DNA from 2 places in the Megamonas hypermegale genome. Region 2 is predicted to be linked to the other one. Evidence: riboswitches for the same ligand, from Rfam matches in the RefSeq annotation. Region 2 holds a riboswitch; the other holds the start of a gene.
What was found. Region 2 has a riboswitch for thiamine pyrophosphate ahead of thiS (sulfur carrier protein ThiS). Riboswitches for the same ligand answer to the same signal wherever they lie in the genome.
Positions count from the first base shown of each region.

Region 1 (16,193 bases), 710 kb from region 2:
TTGCATTTATTGACTGCATATTGGTGTTTTGTATTATTGTCTTTACATTTAGGTACAAATTTAACTCCTATAGTAAATGCAATTAAATTAAATGATATGTATAAAGAAATAATTCGTTTTGCTGGAATTTTATTGGCTTGTTATGGTGTATTTGCATTTGTAAGGCAGAATATAATATCTTATTTATTTTTACAACAAGGTTTTGTCTTTTTTAATATAAATCAATCTTTATCAGGGTGTTTAATTGATTATATAGCTATAATGAGTTTTGGCACTATGGTGGGTTATAGCATTAAGCGTTTATTTATAAAGATAAATCTTTGTAAGATGAGTAAAGAAATGAAAATAAAAAGCGGTGTAGATTGATGAAAAAATGGATAATATTGGTATTTTTATCATGCTTGATTTTTTCTTTAACAGCGTGTAGTGCTCAAGTTAATGAGGCGGATATAGCTACAAAAGATAATATAAAAGTAGAGGAAGATGTTTCAAATTTAAAAGATGAAAATAAAAAAGATGATGTTAAAGTAGATAAACGGTTTAAAGTGATTAGCGAACAAGGCGATACTATTGTATTTGTTTTAAATGATAGTCAAGCGGCACAAGATTTATACAATCAACTTCCTATTAATATTAAGATAGAGAATTTTAGTAATAATGAAAAAATTTTTTATCCAAGTGGTAGTTTAGATGTAAAAAATACCCCACATCCGTCAAATGTAGATATGGGAACATTGGCTTATTACAGACCATGGGGAAATGTAGTGATGTTTTATGATAAAGCAAATCCTAATAATGATTTATATGAATTGGGATATGCTGTATCGGGTAAAGATTTGATTAAAAATTTATCTGGTAATATCACTGTAGAAAAGCTTGAAGAAATAAAATGAGGAAGATAATGATGAATAGGAGAGAATTTATCAAATTTAGTGGAGCTGGTATATTTACTTTATTTTTAAGTGGTTGTGGCTTATCTATGTTACCGGGAGAAAATACGGATAATGCTAAGGCTGCTACTAATATTGAAGGTGAAAATATGAAAATTGTTGTAATAACGGGAAGTCCACATCGAAATGGTACATCAGCACTTTTAGCAGATAGATTTATAGAAGGGGCGCAAAGTGTAGGACATACGGTTTACCGTTTTAATGCGGCTTTTGAAGATACACATCCATGTCTTGGTTGTAATCGCTGCGGTAGAGATGGAGCTTGTATTCAAGGTGATACTATTGAAAAAGATTTAATGCCACATTTATTAGAAGCTGACCTCATTGTACTTATTACACCATTGTATTACTATGGGATGTCAACGCAGATAAAAACTGTAATTGACCGTTTTTATGCGCGTATTGAAAAATTACAAAATAAAAAATCAATCTTAATGGCTACTGCATGGAATAGTGCGGATTGGACGATGAGTTCACTTGTAAAGCATTATGAATCATTAGTACAGTATATGAAGTGGCAAGATATAGGAAAAGTTTTAGCTATTGGATGCGGATATCGTTCAGCTATAGAACGTAGCGATTTTCCTAATCAAGCTTATCAAATGGGCGTTAATATATGATTTTTTGTATATGAGGAGAAATAAAAATGAAAATAGTAGTAGTAACAGGTAGCCCGCATAAGGAAGGTACATCAGCACTTTTAGCAGATAGATTTATAGAAGGAGCTCAAAGTGTAGGACACACAGTTTATCGTTTTAATGCAGCGTTTGAAGATATTCATCCGTGTCTTGGCTGTGATAGGTGCGGTATGGATGGCGATTGCATACAAAATGATGCAATTCAGCAAAAATTGATGCCACAATTATTGCAAGCTGATTTAATTGTTTTAGCTACACCTGTATATTTTTTCGCGATGACAGCACAGATAAAGACGATAGTTGACCGTTTTTATTCGCGTACAGGTAGATTACATCATAAAAAATCAGTATTACTAGTGACGGCAGGTAGTAATACTGATTTAACGATGATGGCAATAACTGACCATTATAATACTTTAGTTAGGTATATGGAATGGGATGATGTAGGAAGGGTTTTAGCTCCTGGTTGTTTGACTAGAGAACAAATAGAAAAAACAGATTTTCCTAATAAGGCGTATGCCTTAGGAGCGAGTTTATAATTATATGCGATTATTGTCGCCCCACTCGCACATCATATCCAAGATAGGGATTAATGATTTACCGCGTTTTGTTAAACTGTATTCAACTTTTGGCGGAATTTGCGGATATTCTTTGCGGTGAATTAATTTATCTGCTTCTAATTCTTTTAGAGAAACGCTCAAAGTTTTGTAGGAGATATTGCCTATATATCTTTTCATTTCATTAAAACGAACGACGCCAAATTCCATAAGTGTGTATAAAATTGTCATTTTATATTTGCCATTGATTAATGATAAGGTATAGCTAAAGCCTGTTTCATTGAGATTTTCTTGAGAAATACAGCGATTATTCATAATTACACTCTCCTTTAGGTAAGTATTATACTTTAATGTGCGTACTTGTTAAAGGTTATATTATTGCTATAATTGTAGTAACAAATAAAAATAAAGTCAATTTACTACAATTCTTAAAAATAATTTTAAAAATATTGTGTGTATTTGTTGGGAGGAATTATTATGAGTAAGAAAATTGTTGTGATTACAGGTAGCCCACGCAAAAATGGCAATAGTTTTGCTATGACACAAGCTTTTATTGAAGCTTTAGAAAAAAAGGGACATGAAGTAACACGCTTTGATGCTGCTATGAAAAATGTGGGTGGCTGTCATGCTTGTGAAACTTGTTTTAAAACGGGAAAAGCATGTTCTTATGATGATGATTTCAATATGATTGCTCCGGATATTTTAGAAGCTGATACAGTAGTTTTTTCTATGCCGGTATATTGGTATAGTATTCCAGCTCAAATAAAAGCTGTAGTTGATAAGATGTTTTCATTCTGCGTAGCAGGAAAAGATATAGCTGGCAAAGAATGTGCTATAATTGCTTGTTGCGAAGAAGAAGATATGTCTGTTCTCGATGGCGTTAGAATTCCTATCGAACGTTCAGCTGCTCTTTTAAAATGGAAGATGGTAGGAGAAGTTTTAATTCCAGGCGTTTTAAATATAGGCGATATAAATAAAACTGATGGTTGTAAAAAAGCTATAGAATTAGCTGATAAAATTTAGATAGATATTGATGATATAAAAGATGAAAAAGAATTATAAGATGCCTTTGAGTTTGGCGTATTTATAAAATAAAAAGGAAGTACAATTTTGTACTTCCTTTTTTTGATATGTGATTTGAAAATAGAAGACTTAATTAACAATGTTCAATAGTAGCACCGAGATATTTATTGACGATTTCTACAGCGCAATAATCACCGCACATGGAGCAAGCTGTTGTACCTTCAGGATTGCGAGAAGCGCGTTTTTCGCGTGCTGTCTGTGGGTCAATGGCAAGCTTCATCTGAGCTTCCCAATCGAGTTGTTTGCGAGCTTTTGCCATGTTTAAATCCCATTCTCTAGCACCAGGTACGCCTTTTACGATATCAGCTGCATGAGCTGCAATGCGTGTTACGATTACGCCGTCTTTAACATCTTGGTTATTTGGTAAAGCGAGATGCTCAGCAGGTGTTACATAGCATAAAAAGTCTGCACCGTTAACTGCTGCCATAGTTCCGCCGATAGCTGCTGTAATATGGTCATAACCTGGAGCAACATCAGTAACGAGTGGGCCAAGTACATAAAATGGAGCATTATGACAAAGACTTTTTTGTAATTTCATATTAGTAGCAATCTGGTCAAATGGTACATGACCTGGACCTTCAACCATTACTTGTACGCCTCTATCCCAAGCGCGTTTAACAAGTCCGCCTAAATTTAAGAGTTCTTGAATTTGAGCGTGGTCAGTTGCATCTGCTAAGCAACCAGGGCGAAGACCATCACCAAGACTCATGGTTACATCGTATTTTGCACAGATATCTAAGATATCATCATAGCGTTCATAAAGTGGATTATTTTTTTCATTGTAAAGCATCCAGCCAGTTATGAAGGAACCGCCACGACTTACAACGTCCATATAACGGCCTTCAGCGCGCATGCGATTTATAACATCCATAGTTACACCACAATGAATTGTCATAAAATCTGCGCCATCCTTGGCTTGTTTTTCAATAGTATGAAGTAAATCATCTTCTGTCATTTTAACGACAGCACCGCGTTCTTTTATAGCTGTAACAGTAGCTTGATAAATTGGTACAGTGCCAACCATAACAGTGGAATGTTCTAAAATTGCATGGCGAGATGCATCGATATTATTACCTGTGCTTAAATCCATTACGGAATGAGCACCAGCAGCAATAGCGATATTGAGTTTTTCTATTTCTGGTTCTGGGTCTGGAAAAGCACTAGAAGTACCGATATTAGCATTGACTTTAGTACATAATCCTTCGCCTACACCGTATGGATGAAGATTTTTATGATTGATATTAGCACAAATAGCAATTGTACCGTTTGCAACGCGTTCTTTGAGAACATTTATATCCATTTTTTCTTCTTGAGCTACGATTTTCATTTCATCAGTGATTTTGCCAGCTCTAGCAGCTTGCATTTGAGTCATTGTCATATGTTAAATCCTCCTAAAAAATTATGTAAAAAAGCCGATTTGCAAAGTTGCAAATCGGCTATGATTTCCGTTTGCCACTTCCCTACGCTGGTATTAGCCATATCAGGTTCTAAGGGTCAGTTTTAACTTCTCAACCTTGCGGTTCCCCTAGTGGTTTATAAATACTATATGTCGCTATTATTATACGCCTAATTTAATTTTTAGACAATAGCTTTAATTAAAATTGTGCATATAGTAAAAACATTTGATATAGTTACATTATTTAACAGTTTCATATACAGTGCGAATTAAATCGTATTTTGTGGATTGTTTTTTGTATCTAGCGGGACTGATGCCTTTTTCTGTTTTGAATACTTTGCCGAAGTAATTGTCGTTTGAATAGCCTACAGATTGAGCGATTTTTTGCAATGTGTAATTATCGTTAGTTGTCAAAAGGCGACAAGCATTACTAATGCGTATTTCGCGTAGATATTTGCCGGGTGAGATACCGTATTTTTTGTGAAATTCCTTGCACATATAATATTTAGAAATGCCGATATCATCGGCTATAAGGTCTAAGTTTAATTCATTTTTATAGTAATTTTGGTCAATATATCGTTTTACATAATCTATTTTAGACATTTTAGCAGTAGATAGGTTAAGCGCATATTCTGTTAGATTTATCCATAAGTTGTAGGCAATGCGGGTATTTTCGAAAAATGTTTTTATTTGATTGTGCAAAGCCTTAGCATAAATATCAAAAAATTGTTTGATTAGATTTTCAGAAATATTTATTTTTAAAACAGGTCCATTGTTTTGATAGATTTTTCGCATAAATGGAAGGCATTCATAAGAAAATTCCAGATAAATAAACTCCCAAAATGAAGAGTGTTTAGGTAAATAATATTGGCTATTGCTAGGAATATCAATAAGAAAAGCATCGTTTGGTTTGAGAGTATAAAAAATATTATCGATTTTTATAGTACCTTCTCCTTTTAAAGTGTATTGAATTAAACAGATATTATCTTTTCTGGTGCAATTATCCCAAAAGTAATTATGTGTATCAACATATTGAAGTCCAATGCCTTTTAATGTTGGCAGGGATAAATCAGAGGCAAAATCAAAACCAATGGATTGATGTGGTAGAGATATTGGCATAAAATTTTCTCCTTTTAATAGTGATTTATATATTAGAATACACAGCAAGAATTTACCATTATATACATATTATTACTGTTTAAACTTTAAATAAAGGGCGATAAAATAAAGATAAATAAAAAAACGGAGATGGTGAAAATGCAAATTTATAAGCAAGATAATACTTTTATTTTGAGTAATAACGAAATTACATACAGTTTTAGTATTGAAAAACAGCGATATTTAAGACATCGCTATTTTGGCAAACGCATAAATGCCAGTACAAATATAAATCAGCCATATTTTTTTGATAGAGGTTTTTGTTCAAATCCTTTTCCTGATGAGCGAGATTTTTCTTTGGATACACTTTTTCAGGAATATCCGGATATGAACCAAGGCGATTTTAGAAGTCCAGCATATGTAATCCAAACGGAAGATGGAAAGAGAGTTACGCGATTTTTTTATAAAGGATATAAAATAATCAAGGGAAAACCGTCATTAAAGGGATTGCCAGCCATATATACGGAAAATGACAAGGAAGCAGCTACACTTTGCATAACTTTGGAAGATGAATATTTAAAGGCAAAAATAAATTTATATTATACTATTTTTAAAGATTTTGCTGCGATATGTCGTCATGTGGAAATTGTAAATTCGGGAAAACAGAATTTATATTTAGAACGATTGATGGCTATGAGCATGGATTTTGCTGGTACGGATTATGATGTATTAACATTGAGTGGTTCACATATAAATGAAAAAAATATCAATCGAAGACATATATCAGCAGATACAATCGTGATAGATAGCAATAGAGGTGCGAGCAGTCCGCAGGAAACACCAGCTATTTTTCTCATGGAAAGGGAAGCTACAGAAAATTTTGGTCAAGTATGGGGCTTTAATTTTGTGTATAGCGGAGATTTTCAGGCAGTTGTGCAAACAGGACAATATAACAGTGTAAGGGTGCAAATGGGAATGAACCCTTTGACTTTTGGTTGGAGTTTAAAAGAAAATGAAAGTTTTGTATCTCCAGAAACGGTCATGGTATATTCTGATGAAGGCATGAATAAAATGTCGCAGACTTTTCATAATATGTATAGAAAACGTCTTTGTCGAGGTGTATATAGAGAAAAAATAAGACCTATCCTGATTAATAGCTGGGAAGCTTTTTGTTTTGATGTAGATGAAGAAAAATGTCTTTCTTTGGCAAAAAAAGCAGCTGATTTAGGCATAGAATTATTCGTATTAGATGATGGTTGGTTTAAAAATAGAGTCTGCGATAAAAATGCTTTAGGCGATTGGGTAGAAGATGAAAATAAATTTCCTAATGGCATTGAGCATTTAGTAAAAGAAATAAATAAAATGGGTATGCAAGTTGGTATTTGGTTTGAACCGGAAATGGTTTCGCCAAATAGTGATTTGTATAGAAAACATTCGGATTGGATTATACGAAGTCAAAATTATGAACCGATATTGAGTAGATGTCAGTATGTGCTTGATTTATCTAATCCAGAAGTTTGCGATTATGTTATTGAGTCTTTAAGCAAAGTATTGAGCAAAACTAACGTAACATATGTAAAATGGGATATGAATAGGCATATCACAGATTTAGGTTCATATTATCTTGAAAAAGATAGACAGAGAGAATTGTCTCATCGCTATATGCTGGGACTTTATCATATCTTAGATGAATTAAATAAGAGATTTCCTAATGTGTTATTTGAAGGTTGTTCAAGTGGTGGCGGTCGTTTTGATGCGGGAATGCTCTATTATATGCCACAGACTTGGACAAGTGATAATACTGATGCTGTTTGTCGCATGAAAATACAATATGGAACGAGCTTGTTATTTCCGCCGATAACCATGGGAGCACATGTATCAGCTGTGCCTAATCATCAAGTAGGTCGCGTAACACCGCTACAGACAAGATTTATTGTAGCGATGTCTGGAAATTTGGGATATGAAATGGATTTAGCACAGATAAGTGATGAAGAAAAAGAAGCGATAAAAGAGCAGATTGCATTCTATAAAAGTATTAGGGAAGTAATTCAAAAAGGAAGTTTTTATCGTTTAAAAAATCCACAAAATGGAAATGAAGTAGCATGGAATTTTGTTTCAGAAGATAAAAAGACTGTTATATATTGTTATTTTAAAATTCTTGCAGAACCATTGCGCGTCAATACACCTGTTCGTTTAAAGGGCTTAGATGAAAATGGAATTTATAAATCTAAAACGAATGGTATTTGTTATGGTGGCGATGAATTGATGTATGCAGGTATTGTAAGCAAGCCTATTTTAGAAGATTTTGCAAGCTACGTATATGTTTTAGAAAAAGTATAAATAAAAAAGAGATATATTCGATTGTATTTGAGTATATCTCCTTTTTTATTAAGAAGGATAAATTTGTTTGGAATATGGATTTTTGCTATAATGAAAAAAATTGTTGTAAACATGGTGATATAAATGGATTTTAGTAAATTTAAATGGACAAGAGAACCAGAAAGCTACAAAATTAATGGTGATGTAGTAGAAATCGTTACAAAACCGCATACGGATTTGTGGCAAAGAACGTATTATCATTTTCGCAATGATAATGCACCTGTATTTCAAATGGAAACTGAAGAAAAATACTTTAGTTTTGTTGTGAAAACTCAGTTTGATGACAGCCATCATCGCTTTGACCAATGTGGCATAGTTATGTATTTAGACAGCGAAAATTGGCTTAAAGGTTCAATTGAATATGAAAATGAAGAGTATCAACATCTAGGCAGTGTCGTTACAAATCAAGGATATTCAGATTGGGCTACAACTGTTATAGATGCTTCAGTAAAATCTATGTGGTATCGTTTCAGCCGCAGAGAAGATGATTACTGTATTGAATGCTCAACAGATGGCAAAGTATTTAATCAAATGCGTGTTTGTCATATGCATAAAGGTGCGGGAAAAATAAAATTCGGAATATATGCTTGTTCACCAGAAGATTCATCTTTTAAAGCAGTATTTTCTGATATGCAGATAACTGAATGTAAGTGGAAAGCACATGATGGACAAAAACCAGATGAAGATTAATCGTAAGACAAAAAAGGTCAGCTATTTTTTAGCTGACCTTTTGTATTTGCAATAATTATGGTGCGACTGGCGTGAGTCGAACACGCGACCCTTTGCTTAGGAGGCAAATGCTCTATCCGTCTGAGCTACAGCCGCAAAGTAACTAAGCTAAATTCTAACACAATTATAAATCAGTGGCAACTTTAATTATTGACAGGAGCACCGATTGGACCAACAGAACCGATTGGGTTAACTACATCTGTAGCGGCTGGAGAAGTTACTGCTGGAGTTGGAGTAGTGTTAGTTGTAGTTGTAGTACTTGGAGTAGTTGTTGGAGCAGTAGTAGTTGTTGTTGTTGCTGAGTTTTGAACTACTGTAGTTGGATTATTTAACTGATAACGGAAAACCCAAGATGGATTGTTTGCAGCGTATGATTTAATTTTACCAAATTCTACATCTTCAGTGCTTTCTGGAATAATAGAATGTGTACCTGTAACACTTGAAGTTCTATCTTCCCAACCAGTTTGAGCAGACCAGAAATGGTATTTTAAAGTATTAGCTGTTAAAGATTTTGTGTTATACTGTTTTTTCATGAATTGAATAGAAGAAACATTACCAGCATTATCTTTGTTTTCCTGCCAAATCCATGTGTAAATATCGTTACCTACTTGGCGCATAGTAGCTGTATCAGCAGCACTATCTCCAGAGGAATTATCCCATAATGTGAGCCAACGGTCTTTAGATATTAAGCGACCACCTTCACCTTTGTTAAATACACGGTCAACAATCATTGCATAGAATTTTTCATCGAAGGATTGGGAGTTGATATCTTTAACAATAGGATTGGAATATTTTAATGTGTATAAAGCTGTGCCGTCTTTGTCATAAAAAATTTCTTCCATATAGCGCAATGTGCGTTCTTGCGGATTGATTTGAATACGAGCAAGACTGTAGCTTAATTTATTTGGGTCATCAATAGGGAGTTTCATATTACTGATAGCTTCAGCTGCACCACCTGGAGCATAGCCAGTTTTTATCCAGTCTTCAATGCAAGTTGGAATGTTATTCTGACTTGACACTGTTGTAATACGTGTCATAGAAAAGAATTTACTGTATTTATCATCTGAACTAATCCAGTACCATTCTGAGTCAGCAGCAAAGGATACAGAAGCGTGAATTAAACTGAAAACCATTAAAATAGCAAGACAGATTACATTTTTCAATAATCGCATAAAAATAGCACCCTCATTCACAAAATTAGTCTGAAAATCTTTTATTATTAAGTAAGAGCGAAATTGTACTTAATAATATTATATATATTATATCAAAAACTATTTAATAAACAATAAAAAAAGCCTCTTAAAAAGAGGCTTAATGAATTTTTAATCTTTAATCAAAGGAAATTGAATTGTTATAGTCGTTCCTTTATCTAATTCGCTAGAAATACTGAGTTTAGCATGGTGGTATTCGGCTATATGTTTTACAATAGCAAGCCCCAATCCTGTTCCTTCAACTTTGATTTGAGAACGAGATTTATCTGCACGATAAAATCTTTCAAAGACATGTGGCAAGTCTTCTTTAGAAATGCCGATACCAGTATCTTTTACAGATAAAGAAACACTATTTGAGTCTTTACTCAGTAAAATATCGACTTGTCCTTTAGGTTTATTGTATTTTATAGCATTTTCTATTAAGTTATAAACAAGCTCATCAATTAATTGACGAACGGCTGAGATTTCACAGCCAGATGTAGGTGTAAAATTGAGCTTAACTTGTTTCTTTAATGCTTTATCGCTTAGGTATAAAATAGTTTGTTTACAAATAGCTGATAAATTTATCGGTTCTTTCATAAAGGAACTATTTTTTTCATCTAATTGAGAAACCTTTATTATATCTTGTACCAAATTAATTAAGCGTTGTGCTTCTTTGTAAATTTTTCCTGCAAATAGTGGTACATCATTTGGTCTAACCATATTGTTTTGCAAAAGTTCAGCAAAACCAGAAATAGATGTAAGAGGTGTTTTTAATTCATGAGAAACATTTGCGGAAAATTCTTGACGCATTTTTTCAGCCATACGTTTTTCTGTGATATCGACAAATAAAATTAAAGCACCTTTAATCTTATCGCGTTTTGTTACAGGACTGGCTATAATCTGATACGTTTTTTCACCCATTGGAAAATAAAATTCTTGTCGTTCACCATTCATGACGGATTGGATAGCCTGATATAAAATATCGTTATTTACTAAAGTGAAAAGGTTTTTATCGATATAGTTGATTTTATCAGCATTTAAAATTTCTAATGCACTATGGTTGACAGAAAGAATTTTATAAGCATGATTGACGAGAATTAAACCTTCTTCAATATTATTGATTATAGTAGTGAATTCACGCTGTTGATTTTTTAAGGTTTTCATCTGTTGCCTAATTTGTTCATTTTGATTTTCTAAGCGGATTAACATCGGATTGAGTTCTTCATAGAGGTCATTCATTATAGGATGCTCAAGATTTATGGAGTTTATCGGAGCAATGATATTTCTAGCCATGCGTCGTGCCGCTAAAAGCGAAATAGCATAGATTATAAGCATCATGGCAAATAAAATTGGCAATGAACCTTGTAGCATATCATAAGCGCTGACATTAGTGCGCGAAAGACGGAGAATAGTTCCATCATTTAATTTTAAGGCATAATAATAAGTGTTGCTTCCAAGCGTTGTGGAAATGCGATAAGCTTCGCCGACACCAGTACTTAATGCAGATTGAATTTCTTGACGCAATAAATGATTTTCCATATTGGTGGCTTCTGCACTATTATCAAATAAGACATTGCCATCACTATCAATCCATGTTATGCGTGTTTGAGTATGAGTATCGTTTAAAAATTGTATAGGGTCACTTAAGTTATTATTAAAAAGATAAGTTATATATACTGATTCATCTTTAACTTCCTGTTTTGTATGTTTGAAAAATAGTGGATAACATAGTGTAAGTGTAAGTATAAACGTACAGATTACAGAAAGAGAGATGAGAAAGCACATATAATGGAAAATTTTCTTTTTCATATTCATAATATCAGTCCACGATTTTATAACCAACGCCACGTATAGTTTCGATTAATTTACTAGCAGGGCCTAATTTATGGCGTAGTGTTTTAATATGCACATCTACAGTTCTAGTTTCAGCAGCATAATTGTAATCCCATACTTCATCCATGATTTTATCGCGGGAGATTACAATATTCTTATTTTTAAGCAAATAATATAGAAGTTCAAATTCTTTTAAGGTTAAAACAACTTCATCATTATTAACATATACTTTATGAAAATCATAATTTAATTTTAAAAGACCGTTACCAGCGACTAAATCATTGTTATCAGATACAGATGTTGTTGTGATTTTATTGCTACGGCGTAAAACAGCTTTTATGCGGGCAATTAATTCCATAACGCCAAAAGGTTTTGTTACGTAATCATCAGCACCGCTATCAAGTCCAGTGATTTTATCATATTCACTACCACGTGCAGTTAACATGATAACAGGAAGATGTTCCGTTTGAGGCATTTTACGTAATTCATTTAAAATATCAATACCACTTATGCCAGGCAGCATGATATCTAATAATACTAAATCAGGTAAACTTTCTTTTATAGCAGGAAAAAAATCTTCAGAATTAATAAATCCATGAGCTTCAAAACCGGAAGATTGAAGTGCATAAATAACTAATTCGCGGACGCTTTCGTCGTCTTCAACGCAGTATATTTTTTTCACTGAAAACACATCCTTTCAAACAAAAGTAAGTTATTATGTATAATATCAATATTATAAAATTTATATACATATTAAAGGTTAATCTTTATTAGATAAAAAGCAATTATTAAAAATACGCAACTAAATAAGAATAATTGTTAATATGTATAATTAGTATAAGAGTTTTTTATATTTATAACAATAAGATAGTAAAATATTTTACACAATTTTTACTAAAAATTAAAAAAGCATTGTCTTACTATATAGTAAAACAATGCTTCTTTAATATGCCCATAATGCCGTTATCTTTAATATGCCTAGACCTGCGATGGCAGGTGGGTATCCTGGATTTTAGTTTTGCTATTCGTTCAAAGACGATTCAACATCCCTAAAATCACTGCCAGATTCCCGTTTTAAAAAAGAGTAAGGTTAGACAATAATGAAAGACTTACGCACATTGCAGGCATAATCCGTTATCAACTGATATTATAATATCATAAAGATAAAATCTATGCAAGGTATTGACAAATATTGAATTTGAAAGTAACTCTAAAATAACTTGCAGATAATGATATCCTCAGTTAAAATAAGTATAATGCTATTTGATTTCAAAGAAGGGATTATTTTATGGAAAATAAATATAGTGTAGCCATTTCATGTCGTAGTGATTTGGGTTATTTAGAATATGATGAAAATACGAAAATGGTTAACATTGTGCTTGCAAATGAAGAAGCTAAAAAACGTGTTGATGATTTTTTACACACAGATTTGACAATACAGATACCGCATGAAACATTACATGATTTTACTACGGTTACGATTAAACCATTAGAAAATGTAGATAGCTTAGAATTGGCTTTGACTCGTTTATGGGAAACAACTGCTGTACATGTAGATTGGAGTCGTCCTGTAGATTATGTTAAAAATGGTATTCGCAGCTTAAAGGATTTATAATTTATAAATACATTTTGAAATAGTTACAACTTGACAATCGAATTAAAGTTAATTATACTAAGTTTATTCTTAGAGGATAAATTTTCGTTAAACTGTTACATTGTGAATAGAATTTCTTTTTTTTGACAGAAAACGAAGATGCTTGTTTTTAAGAGTTAGCGAATATAATAAATTTAATATTAAATTAGAAACAAAGGCGTTTCATTGTATGATTTATGACAATGAAATGCCTTTTTTGTTTATTTGTTTAGTAGGTGGGATTTTATGATAAAACTAGAACATGTAGAAAAATATTTTGGTAATATTCATGTACTAAAAGATGTCAATTTAGAAGTAAAAGAAGGAGAAAAATTAGTTATTATAGGGCCTTCTGGTTCTGGAAAATCGACGACGGTGCGATGCATGAATTTTTTAGAAGAACCAACTAAAGGAAAAGTTTTTATTAACGGTGAACAGTTAACGCATAAAAACAAGACAAAGATTATAAAAGATAATATTTCAATGGTTTTTCAGCAGTTTAATTTATACCCACATTTAACAGTTTTAGAAAATTTAACATTAGCTCCTGTTAAATTACACCATAAAAGTAAACAGGAAGCTGAAGAATTAGCTTATCATTATTTAGATGTAGTAGGGTTAAGAGATAAAGCACATGTTTATCCTTTAACTCTTTCAGGTGGTCAACAACAGCGTATAGCTATTGCGAGAGCATTATGTACACAGTCAAAAATTATTTTATTTGATGAACCAACATCGGCCTTAGACCCTGAAACTATTCAGGAAGTTTTAGACGTCATGGTAAAACTAGCAAAAGAAGCCAATATCACCATGGTTGTAGTAACACATGAAATGGGATTTGCTAGACAAGTTGCAGATAGAATAATCTTCATGGCTGATGGACAGATTATTGAAGAGGGCTCACCAGCTACGTTCTTTAATAATCCTACCAATGAACGAGTTAAAAATTTCTTGGGAAAAATTATTCATTAAATATAAAATACAGCAAAGTTCAGAGGAGTGGAATTATTTATGAGAAGTTTAAAAAAATGGGTAGTAGGAATTTTAACAGTATGTATGTCTGTTATGATGTTAGCAGGCTGTGGTAGTGATACTGAAACTAAATCAGCATCAAACTCTGATAATCCAAGTGATGTACAGGAAATTATAGATAGAGGTACTTTAAAAGTTGGTGTAAAAAACGTAACTAAAGGTTTTGGTTATGAAGACCCAGCAACTGGTGAATATTCTGGATTAGAAATTTCTTTAGCTAAAAAATTAGCTGAAAGCTTAGGGGTAGATGTAGAATTTACTCCAGTAACAGCAGCAACTAGAACTGCTTTACTTGATTCTGGCGATATCGACTGCGTAATTGCTACATTCACAATTACAGATGAAAGAAAAAATAGTTGGGATTTCACAACTCCATACTATACAGACCATGTAGGTGTATTAGTTGAGAATTCTTCAGGAATTAAAAACTTAGCTGATTTAAAAGATAAAACAGTTGGCGTATCTTCTGGTTCTACATCTGCTAAATCTTTAGTAGAAGCAATGATTAAAGCAGGCGTTATTTCTGGTGATGGTTATGATGCTAAAACATTTGACCCAGCAACTTGGACAACAGGTGTAAAATTCAAACAGTATGATGATTATCCTGCTATTTCTACAGCTTTGAGTGCTGGAGATGTAGACGCATTTTGCGTAGATAAATCTATCTTAGCTATTTATAATACAGATGGACGTTCTTATATTGAAGAAGAATTTGCTCCACAAGAATATGGTATAGCAACTAAAAAAGGTTCTGGCTTATCTAAAGTTGCAGAAGACTTCGTTCAAAAGAGCTTGAATGATGGCACAATAGATACATTGATTACTGAAAATAATTTAAAATAAAATGTAAATTATAAGGGATAATATAATAAATCTAAAGCTTTATATGGCTTTAGATTTATTATTATTATTATTCTATGGTATTTGTGTAAACTATGAATTTATGATTGATTTTAGTGGTGATGTTTATGGAAGAAATTTTTTCTAAAAATGATTGGTTAATGATATGGAATTATAAAGATACGTTTATTTTAGGTTTTTTAAATACCTTAGAAACAGCAATCATCGGTATTATTTTGTCATTGGTTATAGGTATTATAATCGGTTTAATGGGTACAAGTTCTAATAAAGTTTTTCGTACAATAAATCGCATCTATGTCGAAGTAATTCAAAATACTCCGTTATTATTACAATTATGTGTTTTTTATTATGTATTAGCTTTTTCGGGATACAAAGTAAGCATTTTATTTGCAGGTATAATATCTTTAGGTGTTTATCATGGAGCTTATATGGCAGAAGTTTTTCGTGCAGGCATAAGTTCTATACCGAAAGGTCAGTTTGAAGCTGCAACATCACAAGGATTTAATTACGTTCAGAGAATGTATTATATAATTTTGCCACAAAGCATAAAAATTATATTACCGCCAATGGTAAATCAGGTTGTGAACTTAATAAAGAACACATCTTGTTTATATATCATAGGTGGCTCCGATTTGATTTCCTTAACGTATAATTTTGTTACAGGTTCAACTACTGGCGGAGCGTATGCACCGGCTTATATTGTATGTGGCATTTTGTTCTTTATAATTTGTTTTCCATTATCAACCTTGGCTACTGTATGGGAAAGTAGATTAAAGAAAAAAGATGTAATGGCATGATAAAAGGATGTTTT
Region 1 is NZ_LT906446.1:1,706,096-1,722,288, reverse strand. Features, by position in the region: gene CKV65_RS08355 (cytochrome b/b6 domain-containing protein) at 1-366, shown strand, start outside; gene CKV65_RS08350 (cyclophilin-like fold protein) at 366-893, shown strand; gene CKV65_RS08345 (flavodoxin family protein) at 902-1,570, shown strand; gene CKV65_RS08340 (flavodoxin family protein) at 1,597-2,127, shown strand; gene CKV65_RS08335 (winged helix-turn-helix transcriptional regulator) at 2,128-2,460, opposite strand; gene CKV65_RS08330 (flavodoxin family protein) at 2,623-3,168, shown strand; gene thiC (phosphomethylpyrimidine synthase ThiC) at 3,302-4,606, opposite strand; TPP riboswitch at 4,669-4,765, opposite strand; gene CKV65_RS08320 (AraC family transcriptional regulator) at 4,865-5,743, opposite strand; gene CKV65_RS08315 (alpha-galactosidase) at 5,882-8,062, shown strand; gene CKV65_RS08310 (DUF1349 domain-containing protein) at 8,186-8,791, shown strand; tRNA gene CKV65_RS08305 (tRNA-Arg) at 8,850-8,926, opposite strand; gene CKV65_RS08300 (hypothetical protein) at 8,974-10,002, opposite strand; gene CKV65_RS08295 (sensor histidine kinase) at 10,153-11,832, opposite strand; gene CKV65_RS08290 (response regulator transcription factor) at 11,843-12,538, opposite strand; RNA gene ssrS (6S RNA) at 12,802-12,986, opposite strand; gene CKV65_RS08280 (hypothetical protein) at 13,145-13,471, shown strand; gene CKV65_RS08275 (amino acid ABC transporter ATP-binding protein) at 13,736-14,461, shown strand; gene CKV65_RS08270 (transporter substrate-binding domain-containing protein) at 14,501-15,364, shown strand; gene CKV65_RS08265 (amino acid ABC transporter permease) at 15,490-16,179, shown strand.
Region 1: it holds a riboswitch for thiamine pyrophosphate, as region 2 does, so the genes downstream of both, thiC (phosphomethylpyrimidine synthase ThiC) here and thiS (sulfur carrier protein ThiS) in region 2, are expected to answer to the same signal.

Region 2 (16,193 bases):
CTTCTTGTTTTATGCTATCTTGGCTGAGTAATATATGAGGAAGACCAATGGAATTGACAATGATTTTTCCTGTATAGTTACAGCTTGGATACATTATTAAACCGATTTTAGGCAATCCAAGTGTTAAAGTGACTGTAGCTTTTACAGCAATAGGATTTATTGCACCTGTATCAGAATTAATACCGCTTGGTACATCTACAGATAAAATTGGTCTACTACAGGAATTTAAAATGGAGATACATTTTTGTGCATTTTCACGCAGTTCGCCATGTATGCCAGTTCCGAGTAGAGCATCGATTATGCAGTCAGAGAATGTCAGTGCTATTTGTAATCTATTCCAATCTCTTTCTGTAGTAATCTGATAAATTTCTGCATGCATATTCATCAAAATATCATAATTGAGTTTGGCGGAAGGTGTAAAATGTTCTGTATTGCCTACAATAAAAATTTTTACTTTAGCTCTTTCATTTAATAAATGGCGTGCAGCAGCAAAACCATCACCACCATTATTTCCACAACCAGCGATAATGCAAAAGGTTTTTTTTACGCTACCACCACATAATTTAATAGCCTCATTAGCAGTTTCACGTCCTGCATTTTCCATTAGGACTATTTCAGGAATGCCATATACATTGATGGCATCTGTGTCAATTTGTCGCATTTGTGCAGCAGATGAAATTTTCAAGTGTTATCCCTCCAATATGGCTTGAGCTATAGCATATTCTTTAGAATGGCTAAGTGATAAAAATATATTGTAAATTTTACGTTTTGTTGCACTGTAAGCAAAATAGCCGTGTAATTTTATATGTGGCGCTCCACTGTCGTCAACTACAACCTCTATATCTTGCCAGCTACCACCTCGCATACCAGTGCCGAATGCTTTAACGACAGCTTCTTTAGCAGCAAAACGAGCAGCATAAGAAGATGCTCTTAATATATTGCGACTGTTGCAATATGCTTGTTCTTGTTGTGTGAAAATTCGATTGATGAATTTTTTATTATTTAATGATTTTTGTATACGAGATATTTCAACAATATCAATACCAGTTCCTTTTATCATATAATCACCTTTATTTTAATGCCTCTTGTAATGTTTTAGCATTTTCTTGCATAGCCTTAATATAAGCATCAGGGTCATCTTTACCTGTAACGACAGGGTCTAAAGTGTAAATTTTGGCGCCTGTTTCATTGGCGATAGCTTCAGCCGCAGTAGAAGAATATTGTGGTTCCGCAAATAACGCTTTTGTTGGCAAATTTTTTACTTGAGAAATAATATCTGTTAGCTCAGTAGGTGTTGGAGCTGTTCCTGGTTCACGTTCAATGACACCGACGATGTCTAAGTTAAATTCTTCGGCAAAGTAAGGAAATGCTTCATGGAATGTAACTATTTTTTTATTTGGCAATGGGTCAATAGCTGCGTGCATTTCGTTTTGAAGGTCTTTCAAACGTGCGATATAATCTTCAGCATTTTTATGATATTGGTCAGCATGATTTGGGTCTATTTTGCTGAGTTCCTCTGTTATAGTTTCAACTTGCGTAATACAGTTGGAAATACTAACCCAAACATGGGGATTTTCGCCATGTTCATCTATGAGTAAAGGAATGTTGGCAGAAGAGTCGATAACATGTAATTGTTTTTGGTTATTGATGATATCTTCGAGAAAAGATTCCATGCCAGCGCCATTAGCTATGAAGATATTGGCATTTTCCAATTTTTTCATATCAGCAGGTGTCATTTGATAATCATGTAAACAGCCTGTTTGAGGTTTAGTCATATTTTCTACAACGACGCCATCAATTCCTTTTGTGATATTGATGGTTTCAATATAGATAGGATAAAAAGACGTTACAATTTTTAATTCATTAGTATTTTCTGTATTATTTGATGTTGTCTCTTTATCATTGGCACAGCCTGAAAATAAAGTCAAAACCGTTAAACATAGCAGTAAGGACAGTATTTTTTTCAAATTTAATTCTCCTTTATTGTTTGTAAATACATTAAAAAGAATAACTATCAAGATATATCATCTATAATAGTTATTCTTTTTATGCTTAGTTAAATTATATTTTTATTTTAGATGCATTTTCAAGAGTTTCACGAGCCTGAGTCATGATATTTTCAATGATATCTTTAACAGGTTCTTCTTTTTGTAATAATGTCAAGGATTGACCAGCTTGAACCATACCGTTTTCAACATCGCCTTCAACGGCAGCAAGTTTATTTGTGCCTGTAGCCATGCGTAAGAGTTCTTCTTTTGGAGTTTTGCCTTCATTTTCTTTTTGAACAAAATCTACAGAGAATTTATTTTTAAGACCACGAACAGCACCGCCTAAAGTCAAACCAGTGACAATAGTATCAGTATCAATTGCTTCAATTAATTTTGCTTTCATGTTTGGATGAACGCCACATTCTTTAGCAACGAGGAAACGTGTACCCATTTGGATACCGCCAGCACCCATCAATAAAGCAGCAGCGAGTCCACGACCATCAGCAAAGCCACCAGCCATGATAACAGGAATGTTATCGACAACAGGGATTACTTGAGTCATGAGTGCCATCGTAGTGAGGACACCGATATGACCGCCAGCTTCCATACCTTCAGCTACTAAAGCATCAGCACCAGCAGCTGCAACGCGTTTTGCAAGTTTAACGTTTGGAATAACTGGAATGATTTTAATGCCAGCTTCTTTGAATTTAGGGAAATAAGGAACAGGATTACCTGCGCCGAGAGTGACAAATGCTGGTTTTTCTTCGCAGATTACATCTACGATTTCATCTTTATTTGGAGCCATGAGCATTACGTTTACACCGAAAGGTTTATCAGTGAGTTGTTTTGCTTTTCTTATTTCTTCGCGAACGTATTCAGTAGTTCTACCGCCGCAAGAGATGATACCAGCACCGCCGGCATTGGAAACAGCAGCAGCGAGATTAGCATCGGAAACCCAAGCCATACCGCCTTGAATGATTGGATATTTTATTCCTAAAACTTCAGTAATGTATTTTGCCATAGAAAATCCTCCTATATCTGATATCTTTTTTAGTTCATCGATATTATTATACCACGCTTAGTATCTCATATTTATCATGGCATATACCTATGAATTTTTTATGAGTGATAATTTTTCTTGGCGTGACAATTTTTTTATTTGTACTTCACGCCTTTGTGCTTCTTGCTTTGTAGAAAAAATTTCATAATAAAGCAGTTTGACCGGCAAGCGCCCGCGTGTGTAGCGAGCTCCTTTGCCGGCATTATGCGTTTTTATACGTTTGACTAAATCATTAGTCCAACCCGTATAAAGTGTATTATCACTGCATTTTAGTATATAAGTGTAACAGGGCATTAATTGTTTTCTTCAATTGTGATTTTGTTGATGACTACATCTTTAATTGGTTTATCCATGTAATCTGTATCAACATGACCGATTTTTTCTACGACATCCATGCCTTTGATAACTTTGCCAAATACAGCATGATGACCGTCGAGCCATGGAGTTTTATCAAGTGTGATGAAGAATTGAGAACCGCCAGTATTAGGGCCAGCGTTAGCCATGGATAAGATACCAGCGCTGTCATGTCTTAAATCTTTATGAAATTCATCTTTAATTGTATAACCAGGACCACCAGTACCGTTGCCGTTAGGGTCGCCACCTTGTATCATAAAGCCGTCGATTACACGGTGGAAAATCAAGCCGTCATAAAATTTTTCTTGAGCAAGTTTAATAAAATTTGCTGTAGTGATAGGAGCTTTATCTTCGAATAATTCAATAGTGAAAGTTCCCATATTAGTATCAAATACTGCTACGCGATTTTGGTTCATTGATTGAACTTCCTTTCCATTTATATTTAATTGAGGTTCTGCATTAGAGCAGTTTGTGAAATTTATCAGCCCTAAAAGAGCTGTTAGTAAACAAAGAAATACGATTTTTTTCATGGAATATTTCTCCTATTAGCGTTTTATGATATGTGTATCACCAGTAAAGCGAGGACACCATACAGATATTTTGTCTTTATTAGGAAAATCTTCTGGCATTGTCCAAAGTTTATGGCTCATATTGTGCATTGTTATGAGATTTTTTACTGATGTATGAGCACAAAATTCACGCGCACCTAAATCCCAAAACTCTTCGAGGCGACTATCCACAGGGAAAAATGCAATATCAGTTTGAAGATTTTCCATACGTTTTAATTGCTTTTTAAAACCATTGCGAGCAAATGCAATATTTTCTTTTGTATCGCCTTTCCAATGCCACCAGTTGAAATCCCCAGCATGAAAAATTTTCCAACCATCTTTTTCAATATAAAAAGAGATACCTTCATCAGTGGAGCTGAAAGATTTTACCAAAATGGAATTGTCTTCATACGTTACATATTCTTCTAAAATGATTGTCTTATCTTTTGGTGGCAGATTGTTTTTAATATCGTAGCTGATAAAATATTTTGTTACTTTATCGCTAAATTCATTTATTTTAGGATTGAAGTGGTCAAAATGGACATGTGAAGCAAAAAAATAAACTTCTTTTTTATCCTTGATTATTTCTGGTACGAGATTGTTGTCATCTTTATAATAATCGAAAATCATCGCCCAATCATTTATTTCTAAAACGAAACCACTATTTAATAAGTACGTAATTTTTGCTGTATTGTTCATTTAGTTATCTCCTTATCTACATATGTATTTTGGCAAATTTTATAAATAGTGTCAATACCCAGTGGTGTTTATTATAGATTTCTTTTAGCGTATTTAGTATTTTTTTGTATTTTTATAGCGTGTTTTTTTATTTTTAGTTATAATGAATAGTGATAACTTGTAAATATACTATAAATTAACGTTGGGAGTTTTTGTTATGTTTAGATTTTTAACAGCTGGCGAATCACATGGACAGTGTTTGACTGCCATAGTAGAAGGTATACCAGCCGGTCTTAAAATAAATCTTGAGGAAATGAATGCGCAAATGGCGCGCCGTCAAAAAGGTTATGGCCGTGGTGGACGTATGACTATTGAAACGGATAAAGTGGATATTTTATCTGGTGTACGCTTTGGCGAAACGATGGGTGACCCTATTACATTGCGCGTAGTAAATAAAGATTGGGAAAACTGGACAGACAGAATGTCTGTTATGGGTACACCTACATGGACAAAAGTAACAGCAGCTCGCCCAGGTCATGCGGATTATGTCGGTGTAAAAAAATATAATCGTGAAGATATTCGCGACATCTTAGAACGTTCTAGTGCTAGAGAAACAGCAGCGCGAGTAGCAGCTGGTGCTGTAGCTCGTCAATTTTTAGATGCTTGTGGCATAAATATCGTATCACAGGTAATAAATATTGGCGGTGTAAAAGCCGATACAACAAATATTGACTACAAAACACTTAAACCAAATAATAGCGATTTAAATTGCAACGATGCTGATGCTGAACAAAAAATGCATGAAGTAATTCGCGATGCAGGTCAAGCGGGAGATACATTAGGCGGTGTATTTGAAGTCGTAGTTCAAAATATGCCAATCGGTGTAGGCAGTCATATTCAATGGGATAGACGACTTGATATGCAACTTGCAGGTGCTATGATGTCCATTCAAGCTATTAAAGGCGTGGAAATCGGCGAAGGTTTTGGCTATGCAAATAAACCAGGTAGTAAACTTCATGATGAAATGTTTTATGATGAAAACAAAAATGTTTACCGCAAGACAAATCATGCAGGCGGTATTGAAGGCGGTATGAGCAATGGTGAACCGATAATCGTCCGTGCGTGCATGAAACCAATTCCTACACTTATGACACCACTTCATTCCATTGATATTGAAAGCAAAGAAGAAGTTTTAGCTTGCAAAGAACGCAGTGATGTCTGTGCTGTTCAAGCAGCTTCTGTTGTCGGTGAAGCTATGGTAGCGCTTACGATTGCTAAAGCTGTTATAGAAACATTTGGTGGCAGTTGCATGGCTGACTTACTCAACAATATAAAATCTTATAACGAACGAATTAAGGGATAACTATGAAAACTAATATTGTACTTATCGGATTTATGGGTTCAGGTAAATCAATCACTGGTAAACTATTGGCTTATAAGTTGGGGTACAGTTTTGTTGATACAGATAGTGAGATTGAAAAGACTTATAAGCAAAAAATAAAAGATATGTTTGCAAGTGAAGGCGAAGCTGTTTTTCGCGCACGTGAAACAGAAACCATAAGAAAAATAGCAGCTAGAAAAAATCAAGTTATATCTACAGGTGGCGGTGTTGCTACAAAAGAAGAAGATATGAAAATACTGCGTGATAATGCTATTATCGTATCTTTAGCAGCGATGCCACATACGATTTTAAAACGCACAGGTAACGATAAACGACCTTTACTTGCTAAAAAGACAAAAGAAGAACGTTTAAAAACCATAATAGAATTGATGGGAAAACGCGCTAAATATTATAAAAATGCGGATTTAATCGTAAAAACAGATGATACAACTCCGCTACAAAATGTAGAGATAATATTAAAATATTTAAAGGGTGTGAAATAATTGCGCACTGTTAATGTTAACTTAGGTGATAAATCGTATGATATCATCATTGGACATGATTTAAAAAAGCAGATTGTTGATTTTATACAAGGTCAAAAATTTTCGCGTAAAGCACTTCTAATCACAGATACGAATATTGCACCGTTATACGGTGAAAAAGTGCAGGCTATTTTAAATGAAGCAGGGCTTGATGCAAAACTTGCTGTAATTTTAGCGGGTGAACAATCAAAATCCTTGGCTTGTGCTGAAGATTTATACACACAGGCAATACAGCATGGATTAGATAGAAAATCGCCGATTATCGCATTGGGTGGCGGTGTAGTAGGCGATTTAGCTGGATTTATAGCAGCTACTTTTATGCGTGGCGTACCATTCATTCAAATGCCTACTAGCTTATTGGCACAGGTTGATTCTAGTGTCGGCGGTAAAGTTGCTGTAAATCATGCACTCGGCAAAAATTTAATCGGAGCATTCTACCAGCCAAAAGCCGTATTCATGGATTTAGATATGATGAAGAGCTTGCCAAAACGCGAAATAGCTACAGGACTTGGCGAAGTCGTAAAATATGGTTATATTTACGATAAAGAATTTTACGAATATCTCTTAGTGCATAAAGATGAAATCTTGGATTTAAAATCAGAAGCGATAAGCCATGTAATAGCTCGCTCTTGTGAAATCAAAGCTGATGTTGTTTCACAAGATGAAAAAGAAGCTGGACTTAGAGCTATTTTAAATTTTGGTCATACTTTGGCGCATGCGATAGAAAAAGAAACGCAGTATAAAAAATATAATCACGGCGAAGCCGTAGCTATTGGCATGGTGGGAGTTGCTAAAATCAGCAATAAACTTGGCATGATTGATGAAAAAATAGTGACTGATATGGAAAAATTGCTTGCTATGTTCAATCTTCCAGAAAAAGCACAAGATTGCAGCGTAGAAAATATTTATGCTGATATTTTCCACGATAAGAAAACAGTCAATGGCAAAGTAAATTGGGTATTGTTAGAAGAAATTGGCAAGGTTTGTATTTCAAGTAATGTACCTGAACAAATTGTAAAAGAAGCGATTGCAGAAATTTTAGCATAAGATATAAAAAATGAGAGCTATCACAGATTTGTGATAGCTCTTTTTGTCGTGATATTAATTATTGTGGTTTACTGTGATACTAAACGTAGATGTATTCTGCCATTACTGGTTGGAGATTGATTTTTAATAAATCGTTGTAAACTTCGTCGACAGAGCGAGTATCGGAAATTTCAAATTGAGCATCGCCTTTATCCTTTTCAGGATTTTCATTGCTATGTTCGCCGATACCAGTGCTTACACCAGCGGAGATTTTTGTTGCAGCGATGTTTACGAGATTGTTGCGCACGCGGGAACATTCACGTGTAGAAACTGTTATGCTGGCAAATGGCATGAATAAGCGATAAGCGCAAACGACTTGCAATAATTGGCGTTCGTGTACGTCCATTGGATTGATTTTATCGTTGTTGATGATTGGGCGCAAGCGAGGGCAAGAGAATGCTATTTCAGCTTGTGGATATTTTTTCTGTAAATAATATGCGTGCATGCCAGTTGCTAAAGCGTCTTTTCTGAAATCATCAAGTCCCAATAAAGCAGCAAAGCCAACGCCGCGCATACCGCCTTTTAAAGCGCGTTCTTGTGCGTAGAAACGGTATGGGAATACGCGTTTGTGTCCAGCTAAATGAAGTGTTTCATATTTGTCGAAGTTGTATGTTTCTTGGAAAACTGTTACATAATCAGCACCGCATTTTTGCAGATAAGCGTATTCATCGCTGTTTAATGGATAGATTTCAAGACCGATTACGCGGAAATATTTTTTAGCTATTTTGCAAGCTTCGCCGATGTATTCAACGGTAGATTTTTTGCGACTTTCGCCTGTTAAAATCAAAATTTCTTGCAAACCAGATTTTGCGATGGCTGCCATTTCTTTATCTATTTCATCATAGTTGAGCTGAGCGCGTCTTATTTTATTATGACAGTTAAAACCGCAATAGATGCAGTAGTTTTCGCAGTAGTTGGCAATGTAGATTGGCGTAAACATATAGATGGAATTGCCAAAATGTTTGCGTGTTTCCTTTTGAGCGCGCTGAGCGATTTGTTCAATGAATGGTAAAGCAGCAGGGGATAATAATGCTCTAAAATCCTGCGGTGTGATGTGTTCATGAGAGAGTGCAGCTTGCACATCTTGTGCTGTATAGCTGTCATAATCATAGCTGTTCATATCAGCTACTACTTTATCGAGAATATCGCTATCGATAACTTCCATATCAGGAAGATATTGCATGTGATTTGTTCTATTTTGTTTTAAATGTTCTTTGATTTCATCATTTAAAATACTTTCATTAACGTGGTCCATTCTAGTTCCTCCAATATAAATTAATCCTGTAAATAGCCAGTAAGTGGAGATGAAGCACTGCCACCTTTAGCTTTTACTCTGCCGAGTTTTGCTTTATAGCCGAGGCGACCAGCTTCGATAGCGAGGCGGAAAGCTTCTGCCATTAGAGGAATATCGCCAGCAGTTGCAATAGCTGTGTTTGCCATGATGGCAGTTGCACCCATTTCCATAGCTTCGCATGCTTGAGATGGTCTGCCGATACCAGCATCGACGATTATAGGTAAATCTATTTCATCTATGAGAATTTGAATGAATTCTTTTGTAGCGAGTCCTCTATTGGAACCGATTGGAGCACCGAGAGGCATTATGCAGCTAGCACCAGCATTTACCATATCGCGAGCAGCATTTAAATCTGGATACATATATGGCATTACAGTAAATCCTTCTTTAGCGAGGATTTCTGTAGCTTTGATTGTTTCTTGATTATCTGGAAGCAAATATTTTGAATCGCGCATGATTTCTATTTTTACTAAATCACTGCCACAGATTTCGCGGGATAATCTAGCGATGCGGACTGCTTCATCAGCGTTTCTAGCACCGGAAGTATTTGGTAAAAGTTTTACATTGTCTGGAATGTAATCGAGAATATTTGCTACACCGCCAACATTTACACGGCGAAGGGCAAGAGTTACGATTTCAGCTTTTGCCTGTTCAACAGCAGCTTTTATGAGTTCATGAGAATATTTTCCTGAGCCTAAGATAAAACGGGAAGTAAATTCATATTTGCCTAATTTCCAAGTGTCATTTGTAGTTGTCATCATCATAACCTCTTTTACTTTTTTAGAATTAATTCAACTATTATATTGGCTTCATGAGCTGCGCAAATGGCAACGCGTGGAGCTGTTAATGTTTTTTCTGTATCAAGACCGCGTTTTTCATCGCCACACAGATAAAAATTTTGCATGATTTTGCGTGTATGAATGGCATTGCTGTCGCCAAAGCCTGCCATGCCACTAGCTGCCACAAGTTTTTTTTCGGGAAACTGTTCTAAGACAGTGTTTACGAGCATGGCTTTGTTTTCTGGCACATCAAAAGCTTCACAGATATAATCATCATCTTTTAATAAATCAGTGATATTATTTTCTGTCAGTTTTATGCAATCTTTTATGATGTGCAGATAAGGATTAATCTGCAAAAGTTGCTCAGCCAATGCATCCGTTTTATTCATACCTAAATGGTTGATAAAATAATGCTGGCGATTTAAATTGCTCAAATCAACTTTATCAAAATCGATTAAATGAAGTTGCCCTATGCCGACGCGGGCGAGTGCTACTGCAACATTTGAGCCTAGACCACCTAAACCTGCGATAGCTACTTTAGCTTGCATCAATTTATCTTGATTTTCTTTTGTATGGCGGTTGCACAATACTTTGTATATTGCTTCTTTTGTAGGAATAGTCATCATATATCAGCCCCCGCCTACAAATGTTACAATTTCCAGTTTATCGCCGTCAGTAATCATAGTGCTTTCATATTGACTTTTAGGCACGATAACGCCATTTTTTTCTACAGCAATGCGTGTCGTTGGATAATTTTTTTGAGTCAAATAATTAAGAACGCTAAGGGCTTGAGAAAATTCTTCCGTTTGTCCGTTTACTGTAATCACTGCATTTCCTCCTTATACTAAAAAAGAGTTCACGAAAAGAATACACCCGCGGTGGTGCACCCCTTCATGAACTCTTGTTCAATCACATGGTCAACTTTATGGAATTTTATACCTATCATCAAAAATAAAAATAGGTATTAGCAAATAAAAAAGAGATGACAAATGCCATCTCTATTATTCTCATATTGTTCCTACGTTGGCATTATCCAAATCAGGTATATGGGTCGAAGCTTACACTTCCTCTCAGCCGGTGCACCAGCTCCCCGTATTAAATTTATAAATATACTATAATTTATTTATCTTTATTTGTCAATAATTCTCTAAGCGTTTTTTGAAGCAAAAATTTGACTGATGAAAAGTGAGCCAAGGATTAAGATGGCGCCAATCCATTGCATAAAACTCATCGGTTCAGCTAATAAAACTGTCGATAAAATTACGGCTGTAACTGGGTCGATATAGCTAAATAGAGCGACTGTTTGAGCGGATAATTTTTGTAAAGAAGAAAAATACAGCAAATAAGCAAAACCTGTATGAATAGCTCCGACAGTCAGCAATAATAATAAAGAGGAGATATCGACTGACCAGCTATTATTTTCATAAAATACGTATGGCAATAAAATAATCGAAGCTAAAAGCAATTGAGCTATGGTGCTGTCCATAGATGAGATATCTTTTAAAAATTTATTGCTGATGATTACACAAGCGTAAAATGCGGCGGCAATTATACCGTAAATAACGCTTTTCATATTGCCAAAATCAGAATTTAAACCTATAAAAATATCTGCAATTAACATCATGCCGATTAGAGATAAAATTACGCAGAACAATTTTAATAAAGTGAAGCGTTCTTTTAAGAATATCGGCGATGCTAAAACGACAATGGTCGGTGCGAGATAATAAGTCAAAGTAGCTACGGCAATCGTTGTATAATGGTAGGCTTCAAATAAAAAAATCCAATTAAGACCGATAGCTCCGCCAGATATAAATAAAATAAGTGCATTTTTTCGCCAAGCTAGAAGATTTAGAGATTTTTTTAAGAAGAGCATGGCAAATAATAAGATGATAGCCCCAATAAAACCGCGAACAAGTGCTATTTGTGAACTGGCAAGGTCGATATGGCGAACGAATAGACCGATGCTGCCGAAAATGAGCATGGCGGTTATAGTCTTTAAAGTTGCGGGCAAAACAATCACTCCTTACGAACTTTTAAACACCATTATATCATTTTTGCTAGTTAAAGTGGTTTATAAAAATGGATAAATACTAGTAAAAATGCTATAATCATTTGTGCTGACTAGAATAGATAAATTTAAATTACGCATTATTTGATGATTTTGATGTATTTATAAATAATTTGGAGGGATTATCATAAAGAAAAAATTTTATGCAGTGAAGAAAGGTTATAAAACAGGTATTTTTGATACATGGGCACAATGCCAAAAACAGACACAGGGTTTTAAAGGTGCGCTATTTAAATCATTTGCTACGCTAGAAGAAGCAAAAAATTATTTAAATGATGATGAAGCGGTAAATATCATGGAAAAAGATGATGACCGCTATTATATATATGTAGATGGCTCGTATATAAATGGGCAATATAGCTGGGGTATGGCAATTTATCATCAAGGAAAATTGATTGATACATTTAACGGCATTGGTAAATCAAAAGATGCTAGTGAATTGCACAATGTAGCTGGTGAAATAGAAGGTGCTATGGAAGCGGCAAAATGGGCAGCGGCAAATGGTGATAAAGTGGTAATTTGCCATGATTATATTGGTTTATCAGAATGGGCACTCGGCCGTTGGAAGACGAATAAAGAGCTCACAAAACATTATGCAGATTTTATGAAGCCGTATCTTGATTTGGTTTCATTTAAAAAAGTAGCAGGTCATACTGGTGTAGAAGGTAATGAACTTGCTGATAAATTAGCAAAACAAGCTTTAGGATTATGATTTAGGAGGAATTGATTTGGATAATTCACTTACATTAGGAATAGAATCAAGTTGTGATGAAACATCGGTCGCAATATTGCGCGGTGGCAGAGAAATTTTAGCTAATGTCATTTCTACGCAGATACCAATTCATCAGAAATTTGGCGGAGTTGTACCAGAAATCGCTTCACGCAAACATATTGTAAATATCATGCCGGTATTAGATGAAGCATTGCACAAAGCTGATGTGACTTTAAAGGATATTGACCGCATTGCTGTAGCTTATGGCCCTGGACTTGTCGGAGCATTATTAGTCGGTGTATCTGCCGCTAAAACTTTGGCTTTTGCGATTGATAAACCGCTTGTGGCAGTAAACCACTTAGAAGGTCATATCTTTGCCAATTTCTTATCTCATCCAGATTTAAAACCGCCATTCATGGCACTTGTCGTTTCTGGCGGACATACTTCACTTGTACACGTTAAAGATTACAACCATTTTAAATTGATGGGACAAACTCGCGATGATGCAGCTGGTGAAGCTTTTGATAAAGTAGCTCGTGTCATGGGTCTTCCGTATCCTGGTGGCCCTCAAATTGATAAATTGGCAAAAGAAGGTAATCCAGATGCGATTGATTTCCCTATGGCTTTGAATGAAAAAGGCAATTATGAATTCAGTTTTAGCGGTTTAAAATCAGCAGTGCTCAATTATTTAAACAGCATGAAGTTAAAACACATAGAAATAAATAAAGCTGATGTAGCGGCATCTTTCCAAAAATCTGTCGTAAATATTCTCGTGCATAAATCAATTGAAGCTGCACGCCAAATGGGTATGGATAAACTTGTTTTAGCAGGTGGCGTAGCTGCTAATAGTTCACTTGAAGAACATTTGCGCCAAAGTGCAAAAGAAAATAATTTAGAATTTTATTACCCGAGCAAAATTCTCTGCACTGATAATGCGGCAATGATTGCTTGCCGTGGATATTATCAAGCACTCACAGGTCAATTTGCAGATAGTAGTTTAAATGCTGTACCGTATTTGGAATTGACAGATAGAGAGTAGGCTTTAGTCGATGTTTACAGATATTTTATCTGATACAGCACTTTTGTCAGCTATTGGCATTGCTTTTGTTTCGACAATCATTCAATCTTTGACAGGTTTTGGCTTTGCCATCGTATCCACGCCACTGCTTTTAATGGTCTATGATGCCAAAGAAGTTGTAGTCATCTTGCAATTATTATCCGTTGTTTTAGATACGGTATTTATCTTTTTTGTCAAAGCGAATATTGATTGGAAATTTTTAAAGCCATTGTTAATCGGTTCTGTTATAGGGCATCCGATTGGGCTTTTAATATATTTTTTCGCGCCGACGGCAGGATTAAAGATATTCATTGCAGTGGTTATAATATCGTTTTTATTTTTAAGTAAACTGTATCATCGCAAGATAGAAGAAAAAACTTTAAAAACGAGAATTGTCGGCTGTATGTCGGGAATTTTAAACACATCTACGAGTATGAGTGGACCGCCACTCATCTTGTATTTAGCTATGAGTGGTAGAGATAAAACATCACTTCGTGCCACTTGCATTGCATATTTTACAATCGTAAATTATATTGGTGTATTGGCATTCTTTTTAGCAGGCAAAGATTTTACATTTGCCGCTGAACAGAGTATTTATATTTTGCCGTTTTGCTTTTTAGCGCTTTGGATTGGCAATAAATTATTCCCGTACGTTTCGCAAAAGATGTTCAATCGAATTATTTTCTTAATGCTACTGTTTACAGCAGTGTACACTATTTATACATCATTGATATAATAAAAAAGTATCTATTAATTTTCTGAACTGCACCCCAAAAATTGGACAAAAAAACAACTTTTGGAGGTGCAGTTCATTTCGGTTAGTAGATACTTTTCTTTTTGTATATTAAATTTTATCTGGATTTATTTATCGTATAACTTGCTTGATGACGCCACCGCCAACTATGATATCATCATCGTAAAATACGACGGATTGACCTGGTGTTATGGCACGTTGTTTTTCTTTGAAAATGACTTTAGCTAGTTTGCCATCAGCTAGTGGAGAAACTTCACATTCGCATTCACGGCTACCGTAACGGATTTTAGCTGTAGTTGTAAATGGTTTTGTAAAATCATCTTTAGTGATAAAGTTAAGATTTTGAGCGACAAGTCCTTGAGCGTATGTTTCAGTGTTTTTACCGACAATGACGCGATTGTGTTTGACATCCAATCCCACTACGTATAATGGATGAGCCGCGGCGATGCCGAGTCCTTTGCGCTGACCGACTGTATATAATGGAACGCCTTCATGGCGACCTAATACATTGCCTTCAGTGTCTACGATATCGCCAGGTTTTAAGATTTTAGGTGCTTTAGCTTTGATATACGCTTTGTAATCATCGTTTGGAATGAAGCAAATTTCTTGGCTTTCTGGTTTATGGGCAACAGGTAAATCAAGTTTTTCTGCCATTTCGCGTGTTTCAGCTTTTGTGTAATCGCCTAATGGCAATAGAAAATGAGATAAAGCGAATTGATTTAATGTGTATAATACATAAGATTGGTCTTTGCGAACATCAAGACCTTTTTTCAATAAATATCGTTGGGAATTTTCATCGTATTCAATGCGCGCATAATGACCTGTAGCTACAGCATCAGCGCCGAGTTTTAAACAATCTTCTAGTAATGAACCGAATTTTATTTTATTATTGCAAGCAACGCAAGGATTAGGCGTTCTACCATGAGAATATTCACGGATGAAATAATCAATGACATTTTGTTTAAAGCTACCGTGATAATTTACGACATGATGCTCAATGCCGAGTGTATCAGCTACTTTTTTTGCATCAGTGATTGCAGTTGAACCGCCTTCTTCGCGTGAGTCATCACTTAAAGTCATTGTCACGCCGAATATATCAAATCCTTGTTTTAATAGTAAAGCCGCAGTCAAAGAACTATCGACACCACCGCTCATTGCTACAGCTATTTTTTTATTTTTTTTCAATGGTAGTACCTCATTTCTAATTCATACTAATCTACTAAGATTTATTCAATATTAACAGAAGCGTGTATTTTTGTCAAAAATATTTTATTTGTTTTTACATTGCTCACAGAATTTTAGATATTGACCGATTGTCTTTTCATAGCCATTTGAGGTTGGTGTGTAATATTTTGTGCCTTTCATTTTATCTGGCAGATAATCTTGTTTGACGATATGGTATGGATAATCATGAGCGTATTTGTAATTTATACCGTGGCCGAGCTTTGCTGCGCCTTTATAATGGCAATCGCGCAGATGAATAGGTACATCACCGCAGTCTTTGGCGCGTACATCAGCGAGTGCTTTATCAATTGCTAAATAGCTTGCATTGCTTTTAGGAGCGCAGGCAACGTAAGTCACAGCTTGAGCAAGTGGAATTCTAGCTTCAGGCATGCCGATGAATTGTACAGCTTGAACGGCAGCCATGGCGATAACTAAAGCTTGTGGGTCAGCGTTGCCAACATCTTCAGCAGCACAGATGGCAATGCGGCGAGCTATGAAATTTATATCTTCGCCAGCTGCGAGCATTCTAGCCAAATAGTGAATGGCTGCATCAGGGTCACTGCCTCGCATGCTCTTTATGAAAGCGGATACAATATCGTAATGATTGTCGCCGTTTTTGTCGTATTTTTGAATGCGTTCTTCGAGCAATGTATCGATGATGTTTTCAT
Region 2 is NZ_LT906446.1:993,583-1,009,775, reverse strand. Features, by position in the region: gene CKV65_RS04790 (bifunctional ADP-dependent NAD(P)H-hydrate dehydratase/NAD(P)H-hydrate epimerase) at 1-685, opposite strand, end outside; gene acpS (holo-ACP synthase) at 689-1,060, opposite strand; gene CKV65_RS04780 (metal ABC transporter substrate-binding protein) at 1,071-1,967, opposite strand; gene CKV65_RS04775 (nitronate monooxygenase) at 2,062-3,009, opposite strand; gene CKV65_RS04770 (GIY-YIG nuclease family protein) at 3,097-3,342, opposite strand; gene CKV65_RS04765 (peptidylprolyl isomerase) at 3,342-3,932, opposite strand; gene CKV65_RS04760 (MBL fold metallo-hydrolase) at 3,948-4,649, opposite strand; gene aroC (chorismate synthase) at 4,846-5,991, shown strand; gene CKV65_RS04750 (shikimate kinase) at 5,994-6,512, shown strand; gene aroB (3-dehydroquinate synthase) at 6,513-7,598, shown strand; gene thiH (2-iminoacetate synthase ThiH) at 7,678-8,892, opposite strand; gene CKV65_RS04735 (thiazole synthase) at 8,913-9,689, opposite strand; gene thiF (sulfur carrier protein ThiS adenylyltransferase ThiF) at 9,704-10,336, opposite strand; gene thiS (sulfur carrier protein ThiS) at 10,340-10,537, opposite strand; TPP riboswitch at 10,709-10,813, opposite strand; gene CKV65_RS04720 (DMT family transporter) at 10,858-11,730, opposite strand; gene CKV65_RS04715 (ribonuclease H1 domain-containing protein) at 11,927-12,490, shown strand; gene tsaD (tRNA (adenosine(37)-N6)-threonylcarbamoyltransferase complex transferase subunit TsaD) at 12,507-13,529, shown strand; gene CKV65_RS04705 (sulfite exporter TauE/SafE family protein) at 13,540-14,283, shown strand; gene mnmA (tRNA 2-thiouridine(34) synthase MnmA) at 14,413-15,486, opposite strand; gene CKV65_RS04695 (replication-associated recombination protein A) at 15,571-16,193, opposite strand, start outside.